Regions from separate parts of the Vibrio sp. 1069 genome, predicted to be linked through region 2. Evidence: predicted binding sites of a transcription regulator. Region 2 holds the regulator's gene; each other region holds the start of a gene.

Region 1 (10,204 bases), on a different contig from region 2:
CTTGTTGATTGGTTGTCATTGACGGACCTCCAGTTCATGTAAAATATTGCGATAAATAGAAAGCACTCTTTGCCCATACCAGCGTGCACGCTCTTCGTTCCAACTGTGATAGCGGCCTATGCCAAGCTCTAAATCGTTAGGTGAAGACTTGATTGCTTCGGCCAAAATACTGGAGCCGACGGTAAGGTTGGTGATGGGGTCTAGCAGTTCCGCCGCTGAGCTCACCCGATGCCCATGCCAATGCAAATTGATTTGCATTAGGCCAATATCGAGCTGGTATTTTTCACTCTCTTGCAGTGCTTGGTTTAACAGTTGCTCCGCTTCTGTCTTAGATTTGGCGTAGGTTGCATTTGAACCATTGCGAATTGCGTATGGCCATGGACTGGTCATGTTAAGACCTCGATGTGAGGCCGACTCAGCCAAGGCAACGGCGTAGAGCATGACTGGATCAATACCAACACTTTGTGCTGCTTTTTCCCACTGATAGCCCGGAAACGCATAGACTGAAGTGCTTGCGGACATGGCTATCACTAGGGCAATGGTTTTTGCTTTAATCGTTTTCATTTTTGTCCTCTAATTGATTTCCGAGAAGCGCCTGAATGGCTTTCGGGCTTATTCTTTTTAATGGCACTGCGCTAAAGTCGGCGATGCCTCTCGTATAAACTTGTGCCGCTTTTGACCAGTCGCCTACGGCAACAGGCGCTTGCATATCAAATCCTTTTTGCTGGTTCTGATGGTCTGCAATACCCTGTAATAGCCTTGGGTATTCACCCACTTCGTCCCGTAGCAAGTAAGCCTGGTAGCGTGTTAAAAACTCTTTTTGCTTAAAGGGGTATTCCCTGTCATCAACCTTGCAGAGTTCAACCCATCCACCCATATCTGAAATCACGCGGTGGATAAGCGCATCGTCAAACATCACTGATGTCCAAGCGCCAACCTGACGAACAGCCTTGTCAACTTTGTTCCAAGCAACCATGGCTCTTGAGCCCGAGTTGCCGTCGATATGCTTGATGACGTCAGCGGGCTTTGGAAAAAATTGCCCAGTATCCGGTGATTGAATATGCCGAGTCAGACCGATTCGCACTTCTTCAATGCTATAAGCACGAAGGGCTTCAAATGCGATGGATAGCAATTGTGGTGATACGCTTTTGCCATACATGGCCCAAGCAGCTCCCCAAACTTCAGCAAACTCGCGTTTATCAACCTCCTGCACTTGAACGAACCTCCCGAATACCCGGTCCGGCCCAGCTTTCAGCAATGCGGCGATTGCTTTCTTCAATATTCAATTGGTGATTGCTGCCCTTTAGGCTCGTCGATGATTGCTGTACTTCATCAATGCGAACGTACTCGTCTTCCCATTGCCGGTTTAAAAGCCAGTTATGTGGCATAGGGGTCTTAGTCCGATCTTGATACTGCAATCGGTTTTCTCGTTGCTCTTTCCAGCGTGTTAGCACTTCCAAGGCGAGTTCATGGTCTTCATTGAGGCCCATGCGTAGCCATTCTTCTTTGGCTTTCGCTTTTTTTTCTTTGCGTATTTGTACATCCCAGAAGTCTTCAAACTGTATGTGGTCAACAGTTTTAACTGTTGGTTTATTGCTTCCCTCAGAGTCATCCGACCGTTGAGAGTCCCTTACCGGGTTGCCATCAGGCATAAACAATGATGAAAATTCTTCTGGTAGCCGAGCTTGAAAAGCGGCAAGAGATTTCAAAAGTGATACCATACCAATGAAGTCGGCAGGTACATCTTTAAGCAACCGAAAGGCTGCTTTACCTTGGTTTGGGTTTTCGATTGGGTTGTGCTTCAGAAAGCTCCGAATCAAAGTCCAACCGGATTCCTCGCAACGAATGAGGAACTGATCTTGTTCTAACTCATTTAGAGCCTTGGCAACCTGTTGCTCATCCCAGTTCAAGTCAGAAGCAACGTAACCAATCGGCAATCGAAAGCAGCCAAGCAAATTACAATGTGGGCATGTAAGCAAATACAGTCCTAGCAACTTCGCTGAGTCACTCCAGGACAAAACGTTTTGCTTTAGCCAAAAGCGGGTATAGACCTTGCCATAATCACGCATGGAGGTACTCGCTTTTGTATTTACGTAAAATGCTGACCATTACTTGCCCTTAATCCTACTGGTTACTGGCTTTCAGCTCGCTTTGGCATTCGGGGTAGATGTCCGGTCTTAACTGAGATCGGGTTACCTGTCCTTGCGTAGCTTGTTCGATGGGTAAAACGAATTCAGCGGGAACACGCCCTGATTTATTCAACCAAAACCAGACGTTTTGCTGTTTTGAGTTGATGGCTCTTGCTAATGCTGATTGCCCGCCGACCAAGTCAATGGCACGGCGGAGATGTTTTTGTGTCGTTTTGAACACTTCCATACCGTCTCCTGTTACAATAATAACTGTTACAAGATTGAATGTTACAGTTTAAACTGTAGATAAGTCAACAGTTAAAATTGTTGAAAGACTACAGTTTTATTTGTAAAATGCGGGCTTATGAAAACTTTATCCGAACGACTAAACCATGCCTTGCAGCTTACTGGGGTAACTCAGTCTGAGTTGGCTCGTCGCATTGGTATCAAACAGCAGTCGATCAGCCAGATTTGCTCTGGTAAATCGGCTAGGTCTCGTTACACCATGCAGATCGCGGAGGCGCTTCGCGTGAATGCTCATTGGCTCGCCACAGGTGATGGCGAGATTGGCTTGGGGGTCGGTAATGTAGAAGTCGGGCCTGATATTAAGGGAAGAATTCCTCTCATTAACTGGGTTCAGGCCGGTGATTGGACTGAAATAGCGGAGGGATTTGCCCATGAAGATGCTGAGGAGTGGCGTGAAGTCACTGGGAAAGCACATGAGGGTTGTTTCGCACTTCGCGTAAAAGGCGACAGTATGGAAAATCCAAGCGGAAAAAAATCCATACCTGAGGGGGCAGTGATCGTTGTTGATCCTGAGTTACCTTACTCTTCAGGTTCATTGGTTGTTGCGCGTTTGGATGATTCGAAAGAAGCAACCTTTAAGCAGTTGGTTATTGATGGTGAACAGAAGTATCTAAAACCTTTGAACCCGCAATACCCTGCAATACCGATCAACGGCAACTGCACCATCATCGGTGTAGTACGACAAGCTATCATCGATTTCTGGTAGCGAAGGAATTTGTGGTTTAGCCACAGTTGTTCATTAGCTGAAGAAGCAACGATTGCAAACAGCTACAACTGAGCATTGGTGCACGCTGAGAGTAAATGGTAACCGATTAGATAACCATTGATTGTTTATAAAGTCAAGATCAGCGAAAATAGCGGCCAATTACGATTAACACGACGGATTTGACAAGCGAAGAACTGAAAAGAGAGTACTTCCAAAAGTGTGTACAAATCCGTGTACAAACTAAAAGAATTTATACATGGCAAACCAAGATTTTCTTAATGAAATCAATAAGCGAAGGACCTTTGCTATCATCTCGCACCCGGATGCGGGTAAAACCACCATTACTGAAAAAGTCCTTTTATTCGGAAACGCGATCCAAAAAGCAGGTACGGTTAAAGGTCGTGGTAACGCACAGCATGCAAAATCAGACTGGATGGAAATGGAAAAAGAACGTGGTATCTCGGTAACCACTTCTGTAATGCAGTTCCCTTACAATGACTGTCTGGTAAACCTACTTGATACGCCTGGACACGAAGACTTCTCGGAAGATACATACCGTACGTTAACGGCAGTAGACTCGTGTTTGATGGTTATCGATGCGGCGAAAGGTGTCGAGGATCGTACACGTAAGCTGATGGAAGTAACGCGTCTGCGTGACACGCCAATCGTAACCTTCATGAACAAACTTGACCGTGACGTTCGTGATCCAATGGAAGTATTGGACGAGGTAGAAAACGAGTTGGGCATGATGTGTGCGCCAATTACATGGCCAATCGGCTGTGGTAAAGAATTTAAAGGTGTGTACCACATTCACCGTGATGAAACGATTTTATACGAATCAGGTCACGGTCATGAGATTCAAGAAGTTCGAATCATCAAAGGTCTCGACAACCCAGAGCTTGATGAAAAAGTTGGTGCAGGCCTTGCGGAAAGTGTTCGAGAAGAGCTTGAGCTTGTCATGGGTGCTTGCCCTGAGTTTGATTTGGAAATGTTCTTAACCGGTGATCTTACGCCAGTTTACTTCGGTACTGCATTAGGTAACTTTGGTGTGGATCATATGCTAGACGGTCTAACTGAATGGGCTCCAGCGCCGAAAACTCGTCAAGCGGTTGAACGTGAAGTTGAAGCGACTGAAGAGAAGTTCTCTGGTTTCGTATTTAAGATCCAAGCGAACATGGACCCAAAACACCGCGACCGTATCGCATTCATGCGTATTGTATCGGGCACTTACACGCAAGGTATGAAGATGAACCACGTTCGTCTTGGCAAGCAAGTGAGTATCTCTGATGCAGTAACCTTTATGGCTGGTGACCGTGCACGTGCGGAACACGCTTACGCCGGTGACATCATTGGTCTACACAACCACGGCACTATTCAGATTGGTGATACCTTTACTCAAGGTGAATCACTGAAGTTCTCTGGTATTCCGAACTTCGCTCCGGAACTATTCCGTCGTATTCGCCTGAAAGATCCATTAAAGCAGAAGCAGCTTCTCAAAGGTTTGGTTCAGCTATCAGAAGAAGGTGCGGTACAGGTATTCCGTCCTCTACAGAACAACGATCTGATCGTTGGTGCCGTTGGTGTACTTCAGTTCGATGTTGTTGTGGCTCGTTTGAAATCTGAGTATAACGTTGAAGCGATTTATGAAGGCATTAACGTTGCAACTGCGCGTTGGGTTGAGTGTGGTGATGCGAAGAAACTGGATGAGTTCCAACGCAAGAATCAAGCGAACTTAGCATTGGATGGTGGTGATAACCTAACGTATATCGCTCCAACAATGGTTAACTTAAACTTGGCGAAAGAGCGTTTCCCTGACGTTGATTTCCGTGCGACGCGTGAGCACTAATTTGCGCGGTTAGGGTAAGCCTTAACGCAAACTAGATTTTAAAACGCCCTTGGCTATAAACTTAGCCAAGGGCGTTTTTATATAAGGATAAGATATGAATTGGTTTAAACGTGGGCTAAAGCGTTACGACAACTGGTGTAAAGAGATGGGGTTAACTCCCGATCAGAAACGCAGTTGTGTCCCATATCGAAAAGACCCAGCCCATCAAACTGAAGAGAAGAGTGAAGCCCAACCATCCTCTGATTTTCTGCCCGCAGATACAGATAAAAAGCGTCAAGATGAAGCTCTTTGATACGCACTGCCACTTTGATTTTGATGTGTTTCAAGATGACTTTGCACATCAACTTGAGCTTGCTCAAACGCAAGGCGTCGCAAGAATTTTGATTCCTTCCGTCGGTCCGCAAAACTGGGCTCGTATTCAAACTTTGGCAGAGCAACATGCCAATTTGTATTATGCGCTCGGCTTTCATCCGTATTTTCTTGAAGATAACGTTGAGCAGCACCTTACAGAGCTAGAAGGCTATCTAAATCAAAAAGGGCAGCAGTGCGTGGCAATAGGAGAGTGTGGTTTAGATTTTGCCATTGATGTTGAGCCACAGTTGCAAGAAAAGATACTTGAAGTTCAATTTGAGCTGGCTAGACGCTTCGAACTCCCAGTTATTTTACATAGCCGAAAAGCGCACAATCGCCTCATTCAAATGGTGAAAGCGGCGAATCTCCCTAGAGGTGGTGTGCTACACGCTTTTTCTGGGAGTTATCAGCAAGCCATGGAGTGGGTCAAATTAGGTTTTTTTATCGGTGTAGGAGGAACGATTACCTACCCAAGAGCCAAGAAAACACGCGACGCAATTCAAAAATTACCACTCGAAAACCTAGTAATCGAAACAGACGCACCAGATATGCCTATACTTGGATATCAAGGGGAGTCAAATCACCCAGCCAAACTCATTCACGTCTTTAATGAGCTCGTAGAGTTGCATAACGGCCGAAAGCAATCGATTGCCTCTCAACTGTGGAAAAATAGCAATTTTGCTTTCTCGATATGTGAATAAAATCTAAAGATGTGGTTTGAAATCGAAAACGTTTTCCTGCTTATTGTGAATTAACTCACAAAGCTGGTTGAATCAATCATGAATCTTATAGGAAAGTGTGAGGCTGGCATTACTTTAATTGATTCTGCATGAGTATAATTGCCCCCGCTTTATAGCTCCATTTTGTAACACGCCAATAAATAACTTATAAGGAAGTCATAAACTATGAGCCTGTTTATGAGCCTAATCGGTATGGTAGTGCTTCTTGCGATTGCAGTGGCATTTTCTAACAACCGAAAAGCTATCAACTTTAGAACTGTGGGTGGCGCATTCGCTATCCAATTCGCATTAGGTGCATTTGTTCTGTATGTACCTTGGGGCCGTGATCTACTAAACGGTTTCTCTTCAGGTGTTTCTAACGTTATCAACTACGGTAACGATGGTTCATCATTCCTGTTCGGTGGTCTTGTTTCTGACAAGATGTTCGAAGTATTCGGCGGCGGCGGTTTCATCTTCGCATTCCGTGTTCTTCCTACACTGATCTTCTTCTCTGCACTGATTTCAGTTCTTTACTACATTGGCGTTATGCAATGGGTTATCAAGATTCTTGGTGGCGCACTACAAAAAGCGCTAGGCACTTCGCGTGCGGAATCAATGTCAGCAGCAGCTAACATTTTCGTAGGTCAAACTGAGGCACCTCTAGTTGTTCGTCCATTCGTTCCAAAAATGACTCAATCAGAGCTATTCGCGGTAATGTGTGGTGGTCTAGCTTCTGTTGCTGGTGGTGTACTAGCTGGTTACGCATCTATGGGTGTTCCACTAGAGTACCTAGTTGCGGCATCATTCATGGCAGCACCAGGTGGTCTACTGTTCGCTAAAATCCTTCACCCTGAGACTGACCAGCCTCACGAAAGTATCGAAGAAGCGATGGACGGCGGTGACGACAAACCAGTTAACGTAATCGACGCAGCTGCGGGCGGTGCGGCTTCTGGTCTACAACTTGCGCTTAACGTAGGTGCAATGCTAATCGCATTCGTTGGTCTAATCGCGCTAATCAACGGTATGCTAGGTGGCATCGGTGGTTGGTTCGGCATGCCAGAACTAACACTAGAGCTAATCCTAGGTTACGCGTTCTCTCCACTAGCATTCCTAATCGGTGTTCCATGGGCAGAAGCTGTAACAGCTGGTTCATTCATCGGTCAGAAAATCGTAGTGAACGAATTCGTTGCTTACTTGAACTTCACACCATATCTAGGTGAAAACGCTCAAGTAATCGCGGCAACTGGTGAAGTAATGTCTGAGAAGACAACAGCTATCATCTCATTCGCACTATGTGGTTTCGCGAACCTTTCTTCTATCGCGATTCTACTTGGTGGTCTAGGTAGCCTTGCACCAAACCGTCGTAGTGACATCGCTCGCATGGGTGTTAAAGCAGTTCTTGCAGGTACGTTGTCTAACCTTATGGCAGCGACAATTGCAGGCTTCTGCTTAAGCCTTGCAGCACTATAATTAGAATCGGTTCTTAATATATAGACGCCGTTTTACATCATGCCCTGTAGCAAGAGATTGCTGCGGGGCATTTTTCGTTTTTCGGGCTCCAAAATTTCATCGGGTGTTTGCCTTAGTCGAGGTATTACGCAGTCAATGGAATAGGGGATAGGAAATTTTGAGATACAAACCGTTTGCGCTCTATTTGGTGCTACAGTTTTGCGGTGAAACTCTATAATGTATTAATCACAGGATAGTGGTTAAGCTTGATTCTTAATCACGTAATGAATATTACATAATCGATGGGCAAATGAATTGCCCTGCAATATCAGATCTAATAGGCGTTTTGCTTTGTGATGTGATATTAAAGACACCGCAATCATAGATTGTTGTGCCATAGGCCAAACTGGTACTGTGCGGTGACAAGGATAGCAATTGGCATATGATAAATTTTCGCTGTATATGCCGAGTCTTCAGGGAACCAAGTCCGTTCATTAATAGACTGTTTAGCCATTTACTCACATTGTCTCGACTTGTTGATTATAGTTAAAGACGTGATGTAAGGCTGAGTAGTGAATTTTTTGAATATTGATCGGAGATAGAAATGAGCGATTTAAAAGCAGCAGCGCTACGTGCACTTAAACTTATGGACCTAACTACGTTGAATGACGATGACACTGATGCAAAAGTGATCTCACTATGTCATGACGCGAAAACAGCAGTAGGCAACACAGCTGCAATTTGTATTTACCCTCGCTTTATTCCTATTGCTAAGAAGACACTTCGTGAGCAAGGTACGCCAGAGGTTCGTATTGCAACAGTAACGAACTTCCCACATGGTAACGACGACATTGAAATCGCAGTTGCTGAAACAAAAGCGGCGGTTGCTTACGGTGCAGACGAAGTTGACGTAGTTTTTCCTTACCGCGCGCTAATGGCGGGTGATGAGAAAGTAGGCTTCGAACTAGTTAAGCAATGTAAAGAAGCTTGTGGTGACATTCTTCTTAAAGTGATCATCGAAACAGGTGAACTAAAAGAAGAAGCACTAATCAAGAAAGCATCTCAAATCTGTATTGAAGCAGGTGCTGACTTCATTAAAACTTCAACTGGTAAAGTGCCAGTAAACGCAACACCAGAATACGCTCGCATGATGCTTGAAGTTATTCGCGACATGGGTGTTGCAGAAACTGTTGGTTTCAAACCAGCAGGTGGTGTGCGCACTGCTGAAGACGCAGCAGCATACCTAGCAATGGCTGACGAAATCCTAGGTGACAACTGGGTTGATGCTCGTCACTACCGTTTTGGTGCGTCTAGCCTGCTAACCAACCTACTAAATACATTAGAAGTATCGGACGACGTCGCTGATCCAACAGCGTACTAATTCCAATAATACGTCTGAACGGTAGCACCTAAACGGGTGCTACCAAACCTCTTCTATCCTACTACAACCATGGCTCAAAAGAGCTTGGGAGGCACTAATGTATTTACCACAAGAAATCATTCGTAAAAAACGTGACGGTGAAGTACTTACCGCAGACGAAATCAACTTCTTTATTCAAGGCGTAGCGAACAACACGGTATCTGAAGGTCAGATTGCGGCGTTTGCTATGACGATTTTCTTTAATGAAATGACCATGGATGAGCGCATCGCCTTAACGTGTGCAATGCGTGATTCGGGCATGGTTATCGACTGGAGCCACATGAACTTCGGTGGTCCAATTGTCGACAAACACTCAACCGGTGGTGTGGGTGACGTAACTTCTTTAATGCTTGGCCCAATGGTGGCAGCGTGTGGCGGTTTCGTACCTATGATCTCTGGCCGCGGTCTTGGTCATACAGGCGGTACGCTGGATAAACTTGAATCTATCCCTGGTTACAACATTACGCCGAGCAACGATGTTTTTGGTCAAGTAACCAAAGACGCTGGTGTGGCGATCATCGGTCAAACTGGTGACCTTGCTCCTGCGGATAAGCGTGTTTACGCGACTCGTGATATTACCGCAACGGTAGACAATATCTCCCTGATTACGGCGTCGATCCTTTCTAAGAAACTGGCGGCGGGTCTGGAATCGCTAGTGATGGACGTAAAAGTGGGTTCAGGTGCATTTATGCCAACTTACGAAGCGTCTGAAGAGCTAGCAAAATCAATCGTTGCGGTAGCAAACGGTGCTGGCACTAAAACTACGGCAATTCTTACGGACATGAACCAAGTATTGGCGTCTTCAGCGGGTAACGCAGTGGAAGTTCGTGAAGCGGTTCGTTTCTTAACGGGTGAATACCGTAATCCTCGTCTACTTGAAGTGACCATGGCTTCATGTGCTGAAATGTTAGTACTTGGCAAGCTTGCTGAGAACACAGAAGACGCACGCGCAAAACTGATGGAAGTGCTGGATAACGGCAAAGCGGCTGAGTGCTTCGGCAAGATGGTTGCCGGTTTAGGCGGCCCTGCGGACTTCGTAGAAAACTACGACAACTACTTAGAAAAAGCAGCAATCATTAAGCCAGTTTACGCAACAGAAACGGGCATTGTCTCTGCAATGGATACACGTGCTATCGGCATGGCTGTGGTTGCTATGGGTGGTGGTCGTCGCGTTGCTACTGATGAAATCGACTACGCAGTTGGTTTCGACGAGTTCATCCGCCTAGGTGAGGTCGCAGACAGTGATAAACCTCTTGCGGTCATCCACGCTCGCACTGA
Region 2 (10,204 bases):
CCACTCAGCGTTAGTTTGACTTAAAATTGTAACGAAAGGCACCGAATGAGGTGCCTTTATTATCTTGAGTAAGGGGAGTGTGGTAGGATGGCTTTTTACTCAATAGCACGATCTTTTTGATACTCAATATGACCCAGCCGCTACTTTTTCATAAAACCTATTTGCACCCTACTAGTAATGAGTGGGTTGTATTTGTGCACGGTGCTGGTGGTAGCTCTTCTATCTGGTTCAAGCAAATTAAAGCTTACAAGCAACACTTTAACTTATTGCTGATCGATTTAAGAGGTCATGGAAAGTCAAATCAGTTACTTAAAGAGCTCATTGCTAGCCGTTATACCTTTACGGAAGTTACCCAAGATATTTTGAAAGTATTGGACCATTTAAAGATCCAATCCGCTCATTTTGTCGGTATGTCGCTTGGTACTATTATTGTTCGAAACCTTGCTGAATTGTCATCAGAGCGCGTACGTTCGATGGTGCTCGGCGGTGCTGTCACAAGGCTTAACACTCGTTCTCAGATATTGGTGAAATTAGGTAATTTTTGTAAGCATATCCTACCGTACATGTGGCTCTACAAACTGTTCGCTTATATTGTTATGCCTCAAAGAAGCCAACGAGAATCTCGCCACCTTTTTATTCGCGAAGCCAAGAAGCTTTGCCAAAAAGAATTTAAACGTTGGTTTATTCTTGCCGCTGATGTAAATCCGTTAATGAAATATTTTAAAGATCGAGAGTTACCCATTCCGACTCTTTACTTAATGGGCGACAGGGATTACATGTTTATTAAACCTGTCAAAGAAATGGTTGCAGCACATAAGCTCAGCATTCTACGAGAAATCCCGAATTGTGGTCATGTATGCAATGTAGAGCGTCCAGAAGACTTCAATCAACACTCCATCGAGTTTATTAAACAGCAAGCTGTATGTGCTTAAAACTGAGTGCATCCACTGAATAGGAGAGCCGCTATAGCTCTCCTAGTTGATATCCACATTGCCAACATGCACCAAATTGCCCTTCGTTTATTTCATGACATTTTGGGCATTGCCAATCTTGATACTCATGCCTATCGGATTGTTTTCGATATGCTTTTACTATTTCTTCAGCTTTCATCTTTTGTGCAGTGTCAAAAAGCCACACATAAGGATCGGTATCATCACCAAACGGCAGTTCTCCTTTTAAGCCGAAAATACCTTCTCCACGAACTTCACAGTAAATTTGTTCCACTTTAAGCAGCTCACATACAATGTGTGCTTCTGCTGGGTTTTTAGCGATAAATATTTTCATCAAAATACCCACTTCACCAATTACGAGTTTTGCTGACTTGGTGTCGGCCTTACTTTATTCATAACCCATTTAGTGATGATTGGAAATAGTCCCAATAGCGCAAAAGACGCTAATACTGCGGGTGAAACAATGCCCGATAGGCTTTCAATTGTTGCTAATTGAGTACCTGCATTCAGATATACGGCTGTGCCTGGCAGCATACCTATTTGGCTAGTGAGATAAAATCTACCTACAGACATCGGCGTTAAGCCCATCAGTAAGTTGATTAGAAAGAAAGGGAATACAGGGATTAGACGCAAGGAAAATAGATAAAAAGCTCCGTCTTTTTCGACACCTTGATTAATTGCGTTGAGTTTATTTCCGAATTTGTTTTGTACCCAGTCACGCAATAAGTATCGGCTGCTCAAGAAGGCCAGTGTTGCCCCCATAGTGCTAGCGAAAGAAACCAGTAGCAAGCTTGTCCAAAAACCAAATAAGGCTGCACCAAGTAAGGTGACTACTGCCGCTCCTGGGATAGAAAAAGCGGTAATTGCAATGTAGGTAAAAAAGTAAATCGCAGCCGAGAATACAAAATTCTGATCGATGTATGTAGTTAGTGCTTCTTGTTGGGCTTTTGCATTCTCTAAGGTTAAATACTGGCCAAAGTTAATACCTAAAAAGACGATAGCCGCTAGTAGGATGAGACCTAATATCAGTTTCTTATTCATAATTTTGATTCCAATTTGGGATATATGTAATAAGACAGTAGGAAAACCGAAAAAATTTCACAAAAAAACCGCAGATTAGACTGCGGTTTTACAAGATAGTTTTTAGGCCGACTTTTATTGGAGGCCGTTCATCAACTCATCTCGGCGAGCTTGAGGTACCACACTCCAATGAGTGCCGTTGATAGCCCCTTCTAGTGCCCATAGCAACTCAATGTTGACGGTTGCAGAGTGCGTATCTCTTATCGCTTTATAGGCGTTAAGCGCACCTTCCTCTTCAAGCTTCTCTACGGATTCGATGCCGGCTTTTTTTAGCATGCGCTCGGTAGCCAGTCGTAAGTTAGGCAAATCTTTCAAACGGTTAGGCTTTGTACTTGCTTGCTGTTCTTTCTCAAGCTTTGCCTTTTTCAATGATTGATTCGCTACTTCGATTAAGCGTTCGCTTGATTCCCATAAATCGCTGGAAATAGCGTAGTACTTTGTAACGACTGGAAAGCCACGTTTTTTATAAACGTAAGGCTTTAGCCCTTGTTTCTCGAAGTCAGATGAAGTTTTTTGGTCTGCTCTGATATGAAGCTGATTGTTTACCACTAGTGCAAACATTGTTTCATCAGCGAATAGTCCGAAGCCACCAAACATTGAGCGCGACTTGATATTACCAAGTGCCTCAAATAGCTTCATAGAGTCTTTGAGTATCGGTTTATCCATGTTTTGTTATCTCGGTGTAATTAATATTACGCCACCAAAAGTCAGGTCCGAGAGAGTAGCAAACATGCGTAAAAACAATGTCATTACAGAGTAAAGTCATTGCTTACACACTTGCCATCGGTAACCCCGCTACCTTCCATATCGTAATATGGTTCAGGCCGGAGGCTTTGCGTCCCACTCTTTCGAATGGTTTGCCCTGTGCGTGACACAATGAGCATACTTCTTATATTGAATTAACATCACGGTTTAGCGTTAAAAGTGTGATTTCGGTTCAATAAAAATGATAGATTGAATGCTCTATTTTGCATATGGAAAGGTGCAAATTGGCCTTTGAAAAGGAGTTCTTAATATATATTACATTTATATAAAACAGGGAGTTAACGTTAGTCAATTGTTATTAGAGTGGTGTGAAGTATTAGAGAATGCTTAATTTTTCCAAAAAAATAAGCGCCCCTGTAGAGCGCTTATTTAACACGGTTAAATACAGTGAAATTTAGTTCATTTTTTTCACAGTATTTCGAATTACAAGCTCAGGTTGCATCTCGAAAATTCGTTTTTCGTGTTCTTTATCTTTGATACGCTCAAGTAGAATTTCGAATGCATTTTTACCAACACGACGTTTAGGTTGGTGGATAGTCGTTAGCGGTGGAGAGAAGTATTCCGCAAGCTCGATGTTGTCGTAGCCGATCACTGAAATATCTTCAGGAATTTTGATCCCGTTTTGTTGCAAGCGGCTCATTAGGCCTAGAGCCATTGTGTCGTTAAAACAGAATACCGCCGTCGGGCGCTTGTCCATTGCGGTAATTTTATCTGCAACTAATACGGCCGTATCACATTCAAAGTTACCTTCAAGGATCCAGTCTTCATTTACAGCTAGGTTCGCTTCGCTCATTGCGCGACGGAAACCTGCAATGCGCTCTTGGCAAGCAAGCTTTTCAAAATGACCGCTTAGACAAGCGATATCCGTATGACCATTGTCAATCAGATGTTTGGTTGCAATGTAGCCACCTTCTTCTGAGTTATCCATGATCTTGTCTGCTTGTGAGCTCTCTGGGCCCCAATCCATGACCACTTTAGGAATGTCCGCATGACGGTCAAGCATCTCTTTTAGTTCTTCGGTTAAGTCAGAACACATCACTAGGATGCCATCAACGCGCTTTTCAGCCAGCATACGAATGTAATCGCGTTGTTTTTCGTAAATCCCGCCTGTGTTACATAAAATCAGAGTATAGCCTTGGCGGTAACAGTAGCTCTCAACGCCATCAATCACTTCTGAGAAAAATAGGTTAGTTGATTGAGTTACTAACATGCCAATCGTACGAGTTGAGTTGCATTTTAGGCTGCGTGCAACGGCACTTGGCGCGTAATTCAGCTCGTCAACGGCTTTCATTACTTTTTCTTGCGTTGCTTCTGCAACGAAACGCGTTTTATTGATAACGTGCGAAACTGTCGTAGTGGAAACGCCGGCTAAGCGAGCAACGTCTTTTATCGTGGCCATAAATGGTGTCCTGTATCGAGCTACTGAAATATGTCGTATTGGATGTACCTGATGCTCTAATGGTTTCACACCTAGCAATATAAAATTGGCGCTAAGTGTCTCGGCAGCGGTTGATCCAAGTGCGACAAAAGGGTACGTAGCAGCATCGGTCGATGAATTTTATCTTTTTTCTATCTGATGAGAAATTGCCATCAACCTGTTAAGAAAACACAAAAACCGCTATATTTCAGCGGTTTACATATAAATCATATTTAATCGTTTGCGCTCACATTTTAGCCCTATGTGAACTGACTAGCAATGTTTTCAGCAAGAGATTTGTGTATTTGAAGTCACATTTTGACTGCTAAATAACCAAGCGTCTTTGCGCTAAGTTAAGGCAAACGAATATTATACCCAAGTTACTTACAATTGGTCACTTTCAGGCATACAGGAAGCCCGATAGGCAGGCTCCCTAAAAATAGGCGGCAATTATTCACCAAGAAGGTAGGCGCTGTCTAGTTTACAAAATGCAACTAATAGTTTCGCGACACTCGAGTAAAATCCAAATTCGTCGAATTGTTTACATTTGTCTGAAAACTGAGGTAACCAAGACATCAATTGTTGCTGGATAAAGTCGTTTTGTTTAACGAAGGCTTCTTCCATGTGTTTTTCTTGTTCAAGCTCGTTTGAGCGGATAATCATGTTCCCGAGAAAGTCGAGCTCAACGGCTAAGTGATCCGCAGGTTCCTTTAGGTTTTCGTCTACTTGAACGCCAAATTCAGCCATCAACTTTTCCATTTCCTCAGCTGGCTTGTCATTCAGTAAACCTGATTCACCAATGTACATGGATGCGTAAGGAAGAGCGCCGTATTTTTCTGTCTTCAAAAACAGTTCACAAAAGTCAGCTGCAAGCTCTAGTTGTGCATCTTCACGATCTTGTAACCGATTCAGCGCATCAACTAGGCTATCAACGGCTGGTTTTAGCGACTCATTTTCACCTAAACCTGCGAGAAAACTGCGAATTTCAACACTGTGATAGGCTTCCAATTCTTTCTCTGTTAGTTCTTTTGCGAACAAGCTCGAAAACCACCAGTAAATTTCAGCGCGTTTTTCATTAAAAGCTTTCACTTCTTGCATTTTGGGCTCCTGAATGATGCTTCAAGTCATGCATCACAAAGTCAATTAGGGATATCCCCTAAGTGTAATCAATTAAAATGAATAGCAGTAACTATAATTGTTATGTTTTATGGTCAAAAATGACCGTTTATTAATAGCAATGGGCAAGCTTGTTTTGAATCAATAAAAACGCTAAATCTTGCGTTTTAATGTATCTATGACTAGAAATGTTACTAGTTATGAATAGAATACGTCTTGGATAATAAGAAGACAGAAAAGTGGTGTAAATGAGCTATCACGTATTAGTCGTAGAAGATGATGTTGTAACTCGTAGTAAGCTTGCGGGATATTTCCAAAATGAGGGCTACCAAGTCAGCGAAGCAGAGAGTGGCGCAGAAATGCGTGAAGTTTTGCAAGCGGGCGATGTAGACCTGATCATGCTGGATATTAACCTGCCTGGTGAAGACGGCCTGATGCTTACTCGTGAGTTACGTAGCCAATCGGATATTGGTATCATATTAGTAACAGGACGCACGGATAGCATTGATAAAATCGTAGGCCTAGAAATGGGTGCTGACGATTATGTGACAAAACCTTTTGAACTGAGAGAGCTGTTAGTTCGCGTTAAAAACTTGCTGTGGCGTATTTCAGCAGCGCGCAGTGGCAGCTCGAAAGCGAATGAAACCAGTGAAGAGCACATTGTGCGCTTTGGGGAGTGGACATTCGACATTCAACGTCGCGCACTTAGCCGCAACGGTGAGCCAGTAAAACTAACTAAAGCAGAGTATGAACTTTTGGTGGCATTATCGTCTTATCCTAACCAGGTGTTAAGTCGTGAGCGTATTTTGAACATGATCAGCCATCGAGTGGATGCGCCGAATGACCGCACCATTGATGTTCTTATTCGACGTATGCGCGCAAAAATGGAGTTCGATCCTAAGAACCCACAGATTTTTGTAACGGTACACGGCGAAGGCTATATGTTTGCTGGTGACTAGTTGGAACATAACTCAATCGTAAAAAGAAAAAGGAGAGCTTCGGCTCTCCTTTTTTGTGGCTTCAAGATAATACTAGTTTGCTTCAACCATTGGTGTTTGGCCGACAGTATCACGCAACCTTTGCCAAATACTGCCCAAGTACTCATGCCAATAAAGCTCTGTTTGTTCTAAGTAACGCGCTTTAGGTGAGTATTTATCCCAAGGTTGACTTATCTCGCTAATAGCTAAGAAGTTGGTCGGGGCTGGGATTGGTTTAATGCCTGCTGCGTTGAACTCATACAATGCACGGCTCATGTGACTCGCAGAAGTGACTAACACAATCTCCTTTTGTTGAACGAATGCAGCCGCTTGACGCGCCTCTTCCCACGTATCTTTCGCATCTTCTAATAAAATGATATCGGATTTCGCGACTCCCAACGCAAGGGCAACGTTCGCCATCATTCGCGCGTGGCTAATTTCAGATCCGCCAGCATAGCCGGATAAGATTAATTTCGCGCCTGGATACATTCTTAAAATACGAATGCCCTCAGTTAAGCGCATTAATGCTGCACGGCTTAACTGCGAGGTGGGTGGAATTTCGTCATCGATAACATGACCATTCCCTAAAACCATCACGTAGTCGATGGTGCCAGAAACTGGCAAAAAGGCTTTATGCTCTCGCTCTAACGGCATAAGAAGCTTGGTTGAAACAGGTTGGAAGGCAACAAGAAAAATGCCAACAAAAGAGAATAGAACAACGAAGCAGCCAGTTTTACGTTTTGTAGTAAAACTAATGAGAGCAAGACCCAACAAGCCTATCAGCAGCAATGCCGGAAGGGGCATAAGCATGGCTGACACTACTTTTTTCAGCTCAAACATACATAAATAGTCCGAAAAAACATCAATTGATAATAAAAATGAGGGTATCCCTCTTTATTCCTGCTTTCCTTGTGCCAGAATAGCGGCACAATCCGTTATGATAACTCAGCAGAAGTGACAGAAGACCGCAATTTCGACGATATCGCCCACAAATTTGCAAAAAATATTTACGGCTCCGATAAAGGGGAGATCCGCCAAATCATTGTGTGGGAAGATTTTCTACAGATTCTAAGTGAATTAGATGCTGACCAGCAACCCCTAGAAGTGTTGGACGCTGGTGGTGGTTTGGCACAAATGTCGCAAAAGCTTGCTAAGCTCGGACATCGAATCGCTTTATGTGATCTATCTTCGGAAATGCTGCAGTTGGCTAAGCAGGATATTGAAAAAAACGGTTTGCTTGAGCAGTATCGCCTGATTCATTCGCCTGTCCAATCCATCGGTGAACATATGGATGGACAGGTCGATCTGGTTATGTTCCACGCTGTGATGGAGTGGCTGGTTGATCCTAAGGCCGCACTTGAAACAGTTCTTGAACAAGTAAAACCGGGAGGTATCGCATCAGTCATGTTCTACAACCACCACGGTTTAGTCTATAAAAACGTGGTTTGTGGCAACATTCCTCATATATTAGACGGCATGCCTCACCGAAAAAGATTTAAACTACAGCCGCAAAAAGGCTTAAAACCTGAAGAAGTCTACCAGTGGATAGAAAATTCAGGTTTTAATATTTGTGGCAAATCTGGTATTCGCTCATTTAGTGATTACATAGGCAATATGGAATACATGGGTGATTACGAGTTTGAAGATGTGTTGGCGCTAGAAAAACAACTTTGTCGACAAGAGCCATACCTCTCATTAGGCCGCTACATTCATGTGTGGGCTAAAAAGAACGATAAACAGGAATAACAATGAGTGAGATGACTCTCAATGCTGCAGAGCAACCAATCGATGAGCTGGTTGGCTGGGTTAAGCAGCACGATTTCTCGTTGAACCTGACCACAGAGCGATTGGCATTTTTGATAGCCATTGCCGTACTGAGTAATGAAAGGTTCGATGAAGAACTGGGTGAAGGTGAACTGCATGATGCATTTGCCATCGTCACTCGACTATTTGATGAGACCGGCGAAGCCTCCGCTTTTCGTGCGAACAATGCGATCAACGAGATGGTTAAGCAGCGTCTTATGAGCCGTTTTGTCAGTGAGATTACTGACGGAGCGAGCATTTACCGCTTGTCGCCATTAGCGATAGGAATAACCGACTACTACGTGCGTCATCGTGAGTTCTCAAAACTGCGTCTATCTATCCAGCTATCCATGGTAGCGGATGAAATGGCGAAAGCGATTGAGGCAGCACAAAAAGGTGGCACACCGGGTCACTGGAAGAAAAACGTATACGGTGTTTTAAAATATTCTGTAGGCGAAATCTTCGATCAAATTGACCTCAACCAACGTGTTATGGATGAGCAGCAACAGTCAGTGAAACAACAGATTGCTGACCTGCTTAACAAAGACTGGCGCGAAGCGATCAACAACTGTGAAGCACTTCTGTCAGAAACATCAAGCACGTTGCGTGAACTTCAAGATACGCTGCAAGCCGCCAGTGATGAACTGCAAACTCAGATCCTCGATATTCAAGAAATTGTTTACGGTGACCCTGAGCTGGAGTTTATCGAAGAAGCCTTGTTTGGTCTGCAAATGAAGCTGGACCGAATCACAAGCTGGGGCCAGCAAGCGATCGACCTTTGGATTGGTTACGACCGACACGTGCACAAGTTTATTCGTACTGCAATCGATATGGATAAGAACCGTGCGTTTAGCTCGCGTCTGCGTCAATCTGTCAAAGATTACTTCGATGCGCCTTGGTATCTGACTTATGCAGATGCGGAGAGGCTTTCTGACCTTCGTGATGAGGCCCTAGTACTGCGTGATGACGAGGTAACGGGTCAAGTTCCGATGGAAGTAGAATACGAAGAGTTTCAACAAGTCAATGATGAGCTGTCTGAACGAATTGGTGACATGCTAAAAGCGCATAAAGATCAAGGCACACCAATCGATTTGAGTGTGGTACTGCGAGATTACCTTGCACAGCACCCTTACACTCATCATTTTGATTTAGCTCGCATTATCGTCGATCAAGCTGTACGTCTAGGGTATTCAGAATCGGATTACCAAGCGATTCAACCAGACTGGAAAGCAATCAACGAATTTGGGGCAAAGGTACAAGCGAATGTCATCGACCGATACTAATGAATACATGTCAGAGAATCTGGCAAAAGCAATTTCTAACCCTCTGTTCCCAGCGCTAGACAGCATGCTTCGAGCAGGGCGTCATATCTCAAGTGAAGATCTAGACAACCACGCGTTGCTGTCGGATTTCGAACTTGAGCTTTCTTCTTTCTACCAACGCTACAACACCGAATTGGTGAAAGCGCCAGAAGGTTTCTTCTATCTTCGTCCTCGTTCAACGTCTCTGATTGGCCGTAGTGTTCTTTCTGAACTGGATATGCTGGTGGGTAAGGTACTGTGTTTCCTTTATCTAAGCCCAGAGCGTCTTGCGCACGAAGGCATCTTCACTAACCAAGAGCTGTACGACGAACTGCTTGCTCTAGCAGATGAAAACAAGCTGATGAAGCTAGTGACGAACCGTGCGACTGGTTCTGACCTCGATAAAGAAAAGCTGTTTGAAAAAGTACGTACGTCACTTCGTCGTCTGCGTCGCCTAGGCATGATCATCAACATCGGTGAAACCGGTAAATTCAGCATCAGTGAAGCGGTATTCCGCTTTGGTGCCGATGTACGTATTGGCGATGACATGCGTGAAGCGCAGCTGCGTCTGATCCGTGATGGTGAAGCAGTAGTGCACACCAAAGAGCCAAGCCAAGGCAGCTTATTGTCTGAAGAAGATCAAGACGACCAAGCCCAAGAAGAAACAACAGAAGAGGGTGAAGCATGAGCATGATTGAACGCGGTAAATACCAATCGCTGACCATGGTCAACTGGAACGGCTTCTTTGCCCGTACGTTTGACATCGATGGTCTGGTCACCACGCTATCAGGTGGT
Region 3 (10,204 bases), on a different contig from region 2:
TTGTCGGTACCATTGAAGCACCATTGATGGTAAAGCCTTACCTAAAACACATGACTGACTCGCAGTTCTTTGCAGTTATGACAGGTGGTTTAGCGTCAGTTGCTGGCGGAACGTTGGTCGGTTACGCATCACTGGGTGTCGACCTCAACTATCTTATTGCAGCTGCATTTATGTCGGCACCTGCCGGCTTGTTGATGGCAAAAATTTTAATGCCAGAAGATACGGATAAAGCAGCAGATATCGACATTAGCCAAGTTGAAATTCCACGTGCAACCAACGTAGTAGAAGCATTAGCCGATGGTGCCATGGCGGGTGTACGCATTGCTGTATCGGTCGGTGGTACGTTACTGGCGTTTATTAGTGTCATTGCAATGCTAAACGGTATGTTAGGTTGGATAGGTGATCTGATTGGGACACCATTAAGTTTTGAGCTCATCCTAGGTTTTGTGTTTGCGCCAGTCGCTTGGTTGTTGGGTATACCATGGCAAGAAGCAACCACAGCAGGCTCGCTGATTGGTAACAAGATTGTGGTGAATGAGTTCGTCGCTTTCATCCAGCTTGCAGAAGTGAAGTCTCAACTTAGTGAACACTCACAAGCAATCGTGACGTTTGCTTTGTGTGGCTTTGCAAATATCTCAAGCATGGCGATGCTGATTGGAGGGTTGGGCTCTTTGGTACCAGAAAAGCGTGCATTTGTTTCTAAGCATGGTTTCCGTGCGATTATCGCTGGTGTCATGGCGAACTTAATGAGCGCTTCTATTGCGGGCGTGATTTTAAGTCTGTAATTGAAATAGATATCAACAATTAGCAAAAAGGCTCCTTGCGGAGCCTTTTTCGTATCTGAAATTTACGTTATTTGTCTGTGTGGAACTGTTCGCAAGCGAGCATCGTGTTCTCAATTAAACTTGCGACGGTCATTGGGCCAACGCCACCAGGAACAGGAGTAATAAAGCTCGCACTTTCACGTGCTTTGTCGTATTCCACGTCGCCAACTAGTTTACCTGAATCAAGACGGTTAATACCGACATCGACCACCACTGCGCCTTTTTTAATCCACTCACCAGGGATGAAGTTAGGTTTACCAACCGCAACCACGACAACGTCAGCTTGACGCACATGACTCTCTAGGTCTTTGGTAAAACGGTGACATGTTGTTGTTGTGCAGCCCGCAAGCAGCAGCTCAAGTGTCATTGGACGACCAACAATGTTTGATGCGCCAACCACAACCGCATGTTTACCACGTAGCTCAATGTTGTAACGGTCGAGTAGGGTAATGATGCCCTTTGGCGTGCAAGAGCGAAGCTTTGGAATACGTTGCGCAAGACGGCCAACGTTATAAGGGTGGAAGCCATCCACGTCCTTCTCTGGGTGAATGCGCTCTAAAACATGTGTTGTGTCTATGCCCGCAGGAAGGGGTAATTGCACTAGAATGCCGTCAATTTCATCATCATTGTTTAATTCATCAATCAGCGCTAGTAACTCTTCTTCTGAGCTAGACGCAGGAAGGTCAAAAGACTTAGAAACAAACCCAACTTCTTCACATGCGCGGCGTTTGCTACCGACATAAACCTGAGAGGCAGGATCTTCACCAACTAGAACCACTGCTAAACCAGGAGCACGTAGCCCAGCTTCAACACGTGCTTTAACACGTGCAGCCACTTCGGATCGAACAGTTTGGGAAATGAGAGTTCCGTCTATATTTTGAGCAGTCATGACTTTCCTTATAAATTAAGAAGGCAGATTATCTGCGGCGCATTGTCGCAGAATTTCTTATCAACATCCATACGCAAACGTTTGCTTTGTGGTGTTTTTGAACATTAAGCGTTTTAATGGACTTTTTTTAGGCATTCAGATCAGAATGTTATGAAAACCCGTTGATTTACCCGTTTGAACTCGTATAATCCTGTCCCTGTAGCGCGCCCTTAGCTCAGCTGGATAGAGCACGTCCCTTCTAAGGATGTGGTCATTGGTTCGAATCCAATAGGGCGTGCCATTTATTTCGGGGCGTAGCAGGTTAGTACTTGCTACGCCCTTTTTCATTTCTGCTACTTTTAGTCAAGTAACTAGTCAAGTAAGCGTGAAGCTTAATGTAACCCAAAGAAACCCAATGGTTTTTAAACGTAGTTATCCTTGCGTTATTATCAGTGGTCGAAATTACACAGATTCCCTGCATGTTGTTGTCCGAGTATTTGTTTGTCAATAAAACAGCATAGCTCAGCAGTATCTCCGAACTAATCTACTAGCGATTCGTTGTCCAAACCTCTATCTCCTCTTACTTAAAGCCAACCTTTTTCTTTATGAAAAGAAAATCAATCGTCGAAGATGATCTTTACATTACTGGTAGAAGTTTATCGATATCGTAGAAACCTCATTGTAAGGCTTATAATCATAAACCTCAGGCAGTTATCTGGGGGCATAAGCAAAAATGAAGTTCAGAGTAGCGAAGCAATCTTAATAGATAGGCTACACTGCATGCAGTGTAGCTTTGGCTAGGGAAGCGTGGGATTGTATCTACTTAAACCTCAATTAAATCACAGACTAACTAAGGCTCTTTCGATATAATCAGCGCAATTTTTCATATTCAATGTGCTGATTATAATGACTAACAACAATTTCTCTTCAACAGCAGCGTTCTTATGGTCGGTGGCTGACCTTCTTCGTGGTGATTTCAAGCAATCTCAATACGGACGCATCATTCTCCCATTCACACTGCTAAGACGCTTAGAGTGTGTGCTTGAAGCGACAAAACCAGATGTTCTCGCAAAATACGAAGCTGTAAAGGCAATGCCAATTGAGGCACAAGATAAGCTACTGACGCACGCAGCTCAGTTGAGCTTTTACAACACTTCAAAAATGGACTTAAACCGCCTTGGTGAAACAGGTGTAGCAAGTAACCTAGAGAGCTACATTCAATCGTTTAGTCCTAATGCTCGTGAGATTTTTGAGCACTTCGATTTCTTCAATACCATCGACAAACTAGAAGAAGCGGATCTGCTTTACAAAGTAGCGAAATGCTTTGCAACGACAGATCTTCACCCTAATACCATTAGTAACTACGGTATGGGTTTAGTGTTTGAAGAGCTAATTAGACGTTTTGCAGAAAGCTCTAATGAAACGGCTGGTGAGCACTTCACCCCAAGAGACATTGTTGAACTAACAACATCACTACTATTCGCCAATGAAGAAGAGCTAACCAGTTCTGGTTTGGTTCGTTCTATTTACGATCCTACGGCTGGTACGGGTGGTTTCTTATCGTCAGGTATGGAATACATTCATAACCTTAACGACAAAGCCTCTCTTTCTGCTTTTGGTCAAGAGCTAAACCCAGAGTCATACGCAATCTGTAAAGCGGATATGCTTATCAAAGGGCAAAAGGTCGATAACATTAAACTGGGTAATACCTTGTCTAATGACCAACTTCGCACCGAGAAGTTTGACTATATGCTGTCAAACCCTCCATTCGGTGTGGATTGGAAGAAGATCCAGAAGTTCATCAATGATGAGCACAACGAAAAAGGCTTTGAAGGTCGTTTTGGTGCTGGTCTACCACGAGTGTCTGACGGTTCATTACTGTTCTTGATGCACCTAGTAAGCAAAATGCGCCCTGCTTCTCCTGAAAACAAAAACGAAGGCGGTTCACGTATCGGTATTATCTTGAATGGTTCGCCACTCTTTACAGGCGGTGCTGGTAGCGGTGAAAGCGAAATTAGACGCTATATTCTTGAAAATGACCTGCTTGAAGCAATTGTGGCTCTGCCTACTGATATGTTCTACAACACAGGTATTGCAACTTATGTGTGGGTTTTATCATCTCATAAGCCAGCTAACCGCAAAGGTAAGGTTCAACTTATCAACGCTTCAAAAGAACGAGCTAAAATAGGCGGTCGTGGTCGCAGTGGTGGCGGTGAAATTGAAGGTAATGATGAGCACGTATTCTATGCAGCAATGCGTAAATCGTTAGGTAGTAAGCGTAAAGAACTCACACCTGAAGCGATTGATAAAATTGTGCAAACCTATGGCCAGTTTGCCGAAAACGATTTTAGTAAAATCTTTGACTATAAAGAGTTTGGCTATCGCCGCATTACCGTTGAGCGCCCGCTGCAATTAGCAATTTACCCGAAAGACGAACTGCGCCTTGAAGCCCTGCAAGCCGATAACGCTTGGGCAAAAATCGATAACATTACCCAACAAGCCATTCTGGATGCGCTTGCTTGCTTTGAGCAAGAAAAATACTTATCGCGTGATAAGTTCCTCAAACAACTCAAAGCTAGACTAGCAGCCGTTAAACTCAGCGCTGCTCAACTAAAACTTATCGTGAAACATCTTGGTGACCACGATGATGAAGCTGAAGTATGCAAAGCAAAAGGCAAAGTTGAAGCGAACCCTGATCTACGTGATAACGAGAATGTACCATTAACTGAAACCGTTGAAGATTACTTTGCTCGTGAAGTTCTGCCGCACGTTCCTGATGCGTGGATTGATGAAGACAAAACTGATCCTAAAGATGGTGAAGTAGGTATTGTCGGTTATGAGATTCCATTCAACCGCCATTTCTATGTTTATGAACCACCAAGAGCATTAGAAGAGATTGATGTTGATTTGGATGCAGTATCGGCTGAGATTATGCGGTTGCTGCAAGAGGTGCATTCATAATGACAGGTCGTTATAAAGCATATCCAGAGTACAAAGAGTCTGACGTGGAATGGATAAAGGAAATTCCATCCTCTTGGTTTATCAGTGATCTTCGTAGAGGTATCGACTTTCTGACAGATTTCGAAGCGAACGGAAGTTTTTCTGATGTAAAAAAGAACGTGGATCTTGATGCTGATGGAAAATATGCGTGGTATTTGAGAGCTACGGACTTACAAAGTGGCAGAGTTGGTTTCGATACAGGTAATCGTACTGTAGATGAAAAAGCATACAAGTTCCTAAAGAAAACCACTTTACATGGCGGTGAATTGTTAGTTGCTAAACGAGGTGAAATAGGAAAAGTATACTTAGTCCCTGAGCTAAACTGCAAAGCCACTTTAGCTCCAAACTTATATCTTATTAGGCTAAACCAACTGCTAAGCCCTAGGTTTTCACTATATTGGTTCTTAAGTAGCTTTGGTAAGCCTCAGTTAGAGCTTGCTAATAAATCAACTACAATTGGCGCTCTTTATAAAGATGACGTTAGAGCGTGTCAAATTGTGTATCCCACATTCGAAGAACAACAAAAAATCGTCAACTTCCTCGATCACGAAACAGCTAAGATCGACACCTTAATCACTAAGCAAGAAAAGCTGATCGAGCTGTTAAAAGAAAAACGCCAAGCGGTGATTTCTCACGCAGTGACTAAAGGACTTAACCCAGATGCACCAATGAAAAACTCTGGTGTGGAATGGCTGGGTGAAGTGCCAGAGCATTGGGATGTTAGCCAACTGAAGCATCACGTAAATACAGTGAATGGATTTGGTTTTAGTTCAAATGACTTCCAAGATGAAGGCGTACCTTTCATTAGAGCTGGAAATATCAAGAACAAAACGATTGTTAAGCCTGACATACATCTACCTCAGTCGGTTGTAGACAAATATCAACGGGTAATTATGAATGCTGGTGAACTAGTCATCAGTATGGTTGGAAGTGATCCTAAAATCAAAGCCTCTGCGGTAGGACAGGTAGGTCTTGTCCCTTTGTCTTTGGCTGGCTCAGTACCGAATCAAAACGTGGTTATTCTTCGAGAAAAAAGCTCATTAATCAAACAGTTTCTCTTCTACGTTGTTTGTGGGACACCATATAGATATCATTTAGACGTATTTAGTCACAAGCTAGCAAATCAATCCATAATTAGTTCATCTCTGATTATCAATGCCCACTTCGCATTTCCTACATTAGAAGAACAAATGCAGGTTGTTGATTTTTTAGATACACAGCTACAAAAATATGATGCTCTTGTAGAAAAGGCAATTAGTTCGATTGAGTTAATGAAAGAGCGAAAAACAGCTCTTATCTCAGCAGCCGTGACAGGCAAGATTGATGTGCGGGATTGGAAGCCAGCAGAGAATAACCTTGTAGAGGTAGCTTGATTATGGATTTAGATGCCAAATTAAAAAAGCTCAAGGATGAACAAATAAAACTAGCTGAGGAGTATCAATCAAAGCAATCTTACGAATTAGCTTACATTGCTTATTGGTCTGTAGTTGAGCATTTTAGCAAAGAAGTTGGTGAGATCTTCCTTAAGCAACAATTAGAAAAAAAGTTGGTTGAGTGGCAAGATTACCTTTCAGGAAAACAGGAATCTCGGCCTCAAGGAAAGCAAATATCTTTGAAGTTGGAATGTTCGACCATTCCGCCTATGAACCAATTAACAGATCTGCTAGGTGAATTGCCGAAAACGGCTAATTTGCTCAAATCAAAGTCAAAGTATAGAAACAGACGTAATGATATAGCTCACCGAGCCACAAAGTTTGGTAAGGAACAGACTTTTTTGGAATATAAAGAGGCTGTTATTGGTTCTATTGAAGAGCTGGAGTTAGCTGTAAGTCAGTCTCTGGAGGGCGATAGATGAGCGATAAAGCACAAGAAAAAATATTCCAAAACGACATCCTTGACCAAATGCAGTCTCACGGCTGGTTGCTAGGTGAGTCGAACAAGTACAACAAAGAGTTGGCACTTTACCCTGAAGATGTGATTGCCTTTGTGCAAGCAACACAGCCTGAGCAATGGGATAAGCTGGCGCAGCACTTTCCTGACACTGACCGCAACCCAAACGCAACGGCTGACGCTCTGCTCAAATCATTAGAACAAGAGCTAAAAAATGAAGGAACGCTGTGGGTTTTGCGGAACAAACTCAATAACCGTGGTGCGAAGTTTGACCTTTGTAGCTTTAAGCCTGATCACGATTTGAACCCAACGGCAACCGCCCGTTATGAGCAAAATATTCTGCGAGTCGTGCCAGAGCTGGTTTACTCACCCAACGGCTACGATGGGCGTTTAGATTTAACCCTATTTGTCAATGGTATCCCTGTTGCTACCTGCGAGCTTAAATCTGAGTTTAAACAGTCGATTGATAACGCTAAAGTCCAGTATATGAAGGACAGACAGCCGAAAGATCCAAAAACTCGTAAACCAGAGCCGTTATTAACCTTTAGGCGTGGTGCATTGGTTCACTTTGCTGTGAGCCAATACAATGTCGCGATGACCACTCGATTAGATGGCAAGAAAACCTTTTTCCTACCGTTTGACCAAGGTACAAGTGAAGGCGGTAAAGGTAACGATATTCCTGACGATGGTGGCTACGCAACGTCTTACCTTTGGAATGAGATTTTCCGAAAAGATAATCTGTTACTGATCCTCAGCCGCTATATTCATCTTGAAGTGAAAGACGTTGAACACCTAGACGGTTCAATCACGCCAAAAGAAACGATGATTTTCCCTCGTTATCACCAGTGGGCGGTGGTTTCTAAGCTGCTTAAAACGGTGGATAGCGAAGGCACAGGGCATAAATACCTTATTCAGCACAGTGCTGGTTCAGGTAAATCAAACTCGATTGCGTGGCTATCTCACCAATTGGCTTCTAAGCATTACTACACCGATCATCCTGAGCTAAACAAACAAGCTGGGGATAAGGTTTTCGATTCCGTCATTGTCATCACTGACCGAACGGTACTGGATAGCCAGTTGCAAGACACGATTTATCAGTTTGACCATAACGAAGGAATGATTGCTCGTGTTAACCGAGAAGAGGCACAAGGCTCTAAATCTAGCCAATTAGCAGGAGAGCTAAAGGCAAGTACCTCAATCATTATCGTGACAATTCAAACCTTCCCACACGTTTTAGAGGCGATCCGTAAAGACTCAACCCTCGCAGGCCGAAGCTATGCTGTAATTGCCGATGAAGCACACTCCAGCCAGACAGGAACAACCGCTCGCAAACTGCGTGAAGTGCTCATGGCGGAGCAATTGGACGGTGATGAAGAGCTGGACAGTGAAGATATGCTGCATTTATCTCTGGAAGCTCGTAAAGGCTCAAACAAACTCAGCTACTTTGCTTTTACCGCAACACCCAAGGCGAAAACATTAGAGCTGTTTGGTCGCAGACCAAATACCGATGAGCCAGCGAGCGACACCAATAAGCCGTTACCATTCCACGTTTATTCAATGCGCCAAGCAATTGAAGAAGGGTTTATTCTGGATGTTCTGCAAAACTACACCAGTTACCGAGTTGCTTACCAATTAGCGCACAACAACCCAGATTTAGATCACGAGGTGGACAGTAAAAAAGCAGCTTCGAAAATGGCGAAATGGGTTCGCTTGCACCCGTACAACATTGCTCAAAAAGTGGAAACCATCATTGAGCACTTTAACGAGAAAGTGAAACATCTGCTGGGCAGTGAAGCAAAAGCAATGGTTGTTACCAGTAGCCGATTAGAAGCAGTGCGATACAAACTCGCTTTTGAAAAATACGTGCAGGACAAAGGTTACACCAACGTCAATGCCATGGTGGCCTTTTCAGGTGAAGTAAATGATCCTGATTTACCTGATCACCCTTTCACTGAAAATAATATGAACTCTAATCTGCGTGGTCGTGATATGCGTAAAGCATTTGATACCACAGATTATCAGGTGATGTTGGTTGCGAATAAATTCCAGACTGGTTTCGACCAACCGAAATTAGTAGCGATGTATGTCGATAAACCATTAAAAGGCGTTGAGTGTATACAGACCCTTTCAAGGCTAAACCGTACCTACAAAGGCAAGGACAAAACCTTTGTGCTCGATTTTGTGAATGATCCTGAAGAAATTTTGGCAGAGTTTAAGGTTTACTTCCAAACCGCAGAGTTGGCAGGTGTATCCGATCCAAACATCGTTTATGAGCTGATGAAGAAGTTGGATAAGGTTGGCATTTACCAGTGGCGAGAGGTTGAGGCATTTGTTGAGGCGTATAACAACAAGCAAGCGAGCCAAGCTAAATTAGCCAATGTGTGCAAACCTGCCGTTGATCGTTTCTCTGTTCGCTATAAAGAAGCGACACAAGTGCTTCAATCCGCACAAGCGGAACTGTCAAAAGCGAAAATTGAGCAGAACGACAAGAAAATCAAGTTTGCGGAAAACAGCGTCAAACACGCCAAAGAAGCACGAGATATTCTGGAAGTGTTCAAGAAAGATTTAATCTCTTTCTATCGCTTCTACGAGTTTACGTCTCAGATCGTCAATTTTGATGATTATGATCTGGAAAAGCTGAGTATCTTCGCCAAACATCTTTATCCACTGCTTCGCCTTGATGTGGTTGAGGATGAAATTGATTTATCCGATGTGGTAATGACACATTATCGCTTACACGAGCAGCGTGAAGCCGATCTACAGCTTGGCGTGAAAATTGGTGAAGAGCCAAAGCCTTACTTGCCAGCCGCAAAAGAAGGCACTGGTGCCGTTCCGAAAGATCCAAAAACTGAACTACTTAACGAGATTATCCAGAGAATGAACGATTTGTTTATTGAAGATGGTTTGTCTGAAAATGATATGCTCAATTATGCCAATACTATTGCAGGCAAGATCTCGGAAAATGAAGTGGTGATGGATCAGATCCGCAGCAACACCAAAGAACAAGCGATGCTTGGGCAATTCCCAGAATCGATCAACAACGCCATTATCGAGAGTATGGACGTACACAACGAAATGGCGATGAAACTTCTGTCAAATGAGGCTGTTGCGAAAGGATTCGCGGGATTGATGTTTGATGTGTTGATGAAGGGTCTTGGAAAATCAGCCTCAAACTAAACTACTCTATCAAACTAGTGACAGATAATAACTGTTTTGATTGCTGGTGAAAACTATGCTTCAAGGGATTTCTCGTTTGAGTCTTATAGGGTTGATTGCGTATTGGTACCCCTTTGACCTGGGAACTCTGGATGGTTCTCTTTAGCATTTAAGCCGTTAATTATCTGCGGATAGAAAATCCACACTGTATGCGCAGTGTGGTTATTCGTGAACGGCTTGATTTTTAAGCATCCTCTAGTAAGTCTTTTCTATCTTGTGGCAATAAGTCACCAACGTTGCAATCGAGAACTCTCGCAAGTTGGTACAACTTTTCTACTGTAATCCTAACACCGTCTTTTTCAACTTTACTCACGTAGCTTCTACTGAAACCAGCTTTTAAGCTTGCTTCGGTACTTGATAAACCGCATATTTTCCTTCTTTCTGCAATGTTCTTTGAGATCTCTCT

What was found. Region 2 encodes PurR, which represses purine synthesis genes. Its sites were predicted from a motif close to TNANGNAAACGTTTNCNTNA; they were not measured.
Region 1: a site for PurR is predicted at 6,060-6,079, ahead of R7040_RS17430 (NupC/NupG family nucleoside CNT transporter). Genes of this name have one in related genera too.
Region 3: a site for PurR is predicted at 1,783-1,802, ahead of folD (bifunctional methylenetetrahydrofolate dehydrogenase/methenyltetrahydrofolate cyclohydrolase FolD). Genes of this name have one in related genera too.

The regions. Positions count from the first base shown of each region.
Region 1 covers NZ_JAWOWP010000012.1:107,223-117,426, reverse strand. Annotated here, with positions in the region: gene R7040_RS17475 (flagellar transcriptional regulator FlhD) at 1-19, opposite strand, end outside; gene R7040_RS17470 (lytic transglycosylase domain-containing protein) at 16-564, opposite strand; gene R7040_RS17465 (DUF6475 domain-containing protein) at 551-1,213, opposite strand; gene R7040_RS17460 (hypothetical protein) at 1,200-2,069, opposite strand; gene R7040_RS17455 (helix-turn-helix domain-containing protein) at 2,125-2,376, opposite strand; gene R7040_RS17450 (LexA family protein) at 2,494-3,141, shown strand; gene prfC (peptide chain release factor 3) at 3,398-4,987, shown strand; gene R7040_RS17440 (DUF5363 family protein) at 5,082-5,279, shown strand; gene R7040_RS17435 (TatD family hydrolase) at 5,266-6,039, shown strand; gene R7040_RS17430 (NupC/NupG family nucleoside CNT transporter) at 6,244-7,527, shown strand; gene R7040_RS17425 (hypothetical protein) at 7,886-8,020, opposite strand; gene deoC (deoxyribose-phosphate aldolase) at 8,111-8,887, shown strand; gene deoA (thymidine phosphorylase) at 8,985-10,204, shown strand, end outside.
Region 2 covers NZ_JAWOWP010000001.1:92,876-103,079, forward strand. Annotated here, with positions in the region: gene glgA (glycogen synthase GlgA) at 1-19, shown strand, start outside; gene R7040_RS00385 (alpha/beta fold hydrolase) at 129-932, shown strand; gene R7040_RS00390 (DUF2007 domain-containing protein) at 964-1,284, opposite strand; gene R7040_RS00395 (TVP38/TMEM64 family protein) at 1,305-1,991, opposite strand; gene R7040_RS00400 (TfoX/Sxy family DNA transformation protein) at 2,106-2,696, opposite strand; cyclic di-GMP riboswitch class I at 2,813-2,902, opposite strand; gene purR (HTH-type transcriptional repressor PurR) at 3,190-4,194, opposite strand; gene torD (molecular chaperone TorD) at 4,663-5,310, opposite strand; gene torR (two-component system response regulator TorR) at 5,577-6,287, shown strand; gene elyC (envelope biogenesis factor ElyC) at 6,360-7,145, opposite strand; gene cmoM (tRNA uridine 5-oxyacetic acid(34) methyltransferase CmoM) at 7,260-8,051, shown strand; gene mukF (chromosome partition protein MukF) at 8,054-9,391, shown strand; gene mukE (chromosome partition protein MukE) at 9,372-10,097, shown strand; gene mukB (chromosome partition protein MukB) at 10,100-10,204, shown strand, end outside.
Region 3 covers NZ_JAWOWP010000010.1:86,006-96,209, forward strand. Annotated here, with positions in the region: gene R7040_RS15655 (NupC/NupG family nucleoside CNT transporter) at 1-785, shown strand, start outside; gene folD (bifunctional methylenetetrahydrofolate dehydrogenase/methenyltetrahydrofolate cyclohydrolase FolD) at 853-1,713, opposite strand; tRNA gene R7040_RS15665 (tRNA-Arg) at 1,917-1,993, shown strand; gene R7040_RS15670 (class I SAM-dependent DNA methyltransferase) at 2,599-4,653, shown strand; gene R7040_RS15675 (restriction endonuclease subunit S) at 4,653-6,065, shown strand; gene R7040_RS15680 (hypothetical protein) at 6,068-6,547, shown strand; gene R7040_RS15685 (type I restriction endonuclease subunit R) at 6,544-9,759, shown strand; gene R7040_RS15690 (helix-turn-helix domain-containing protein) at 9,983-10,204, opposite strand, start outside.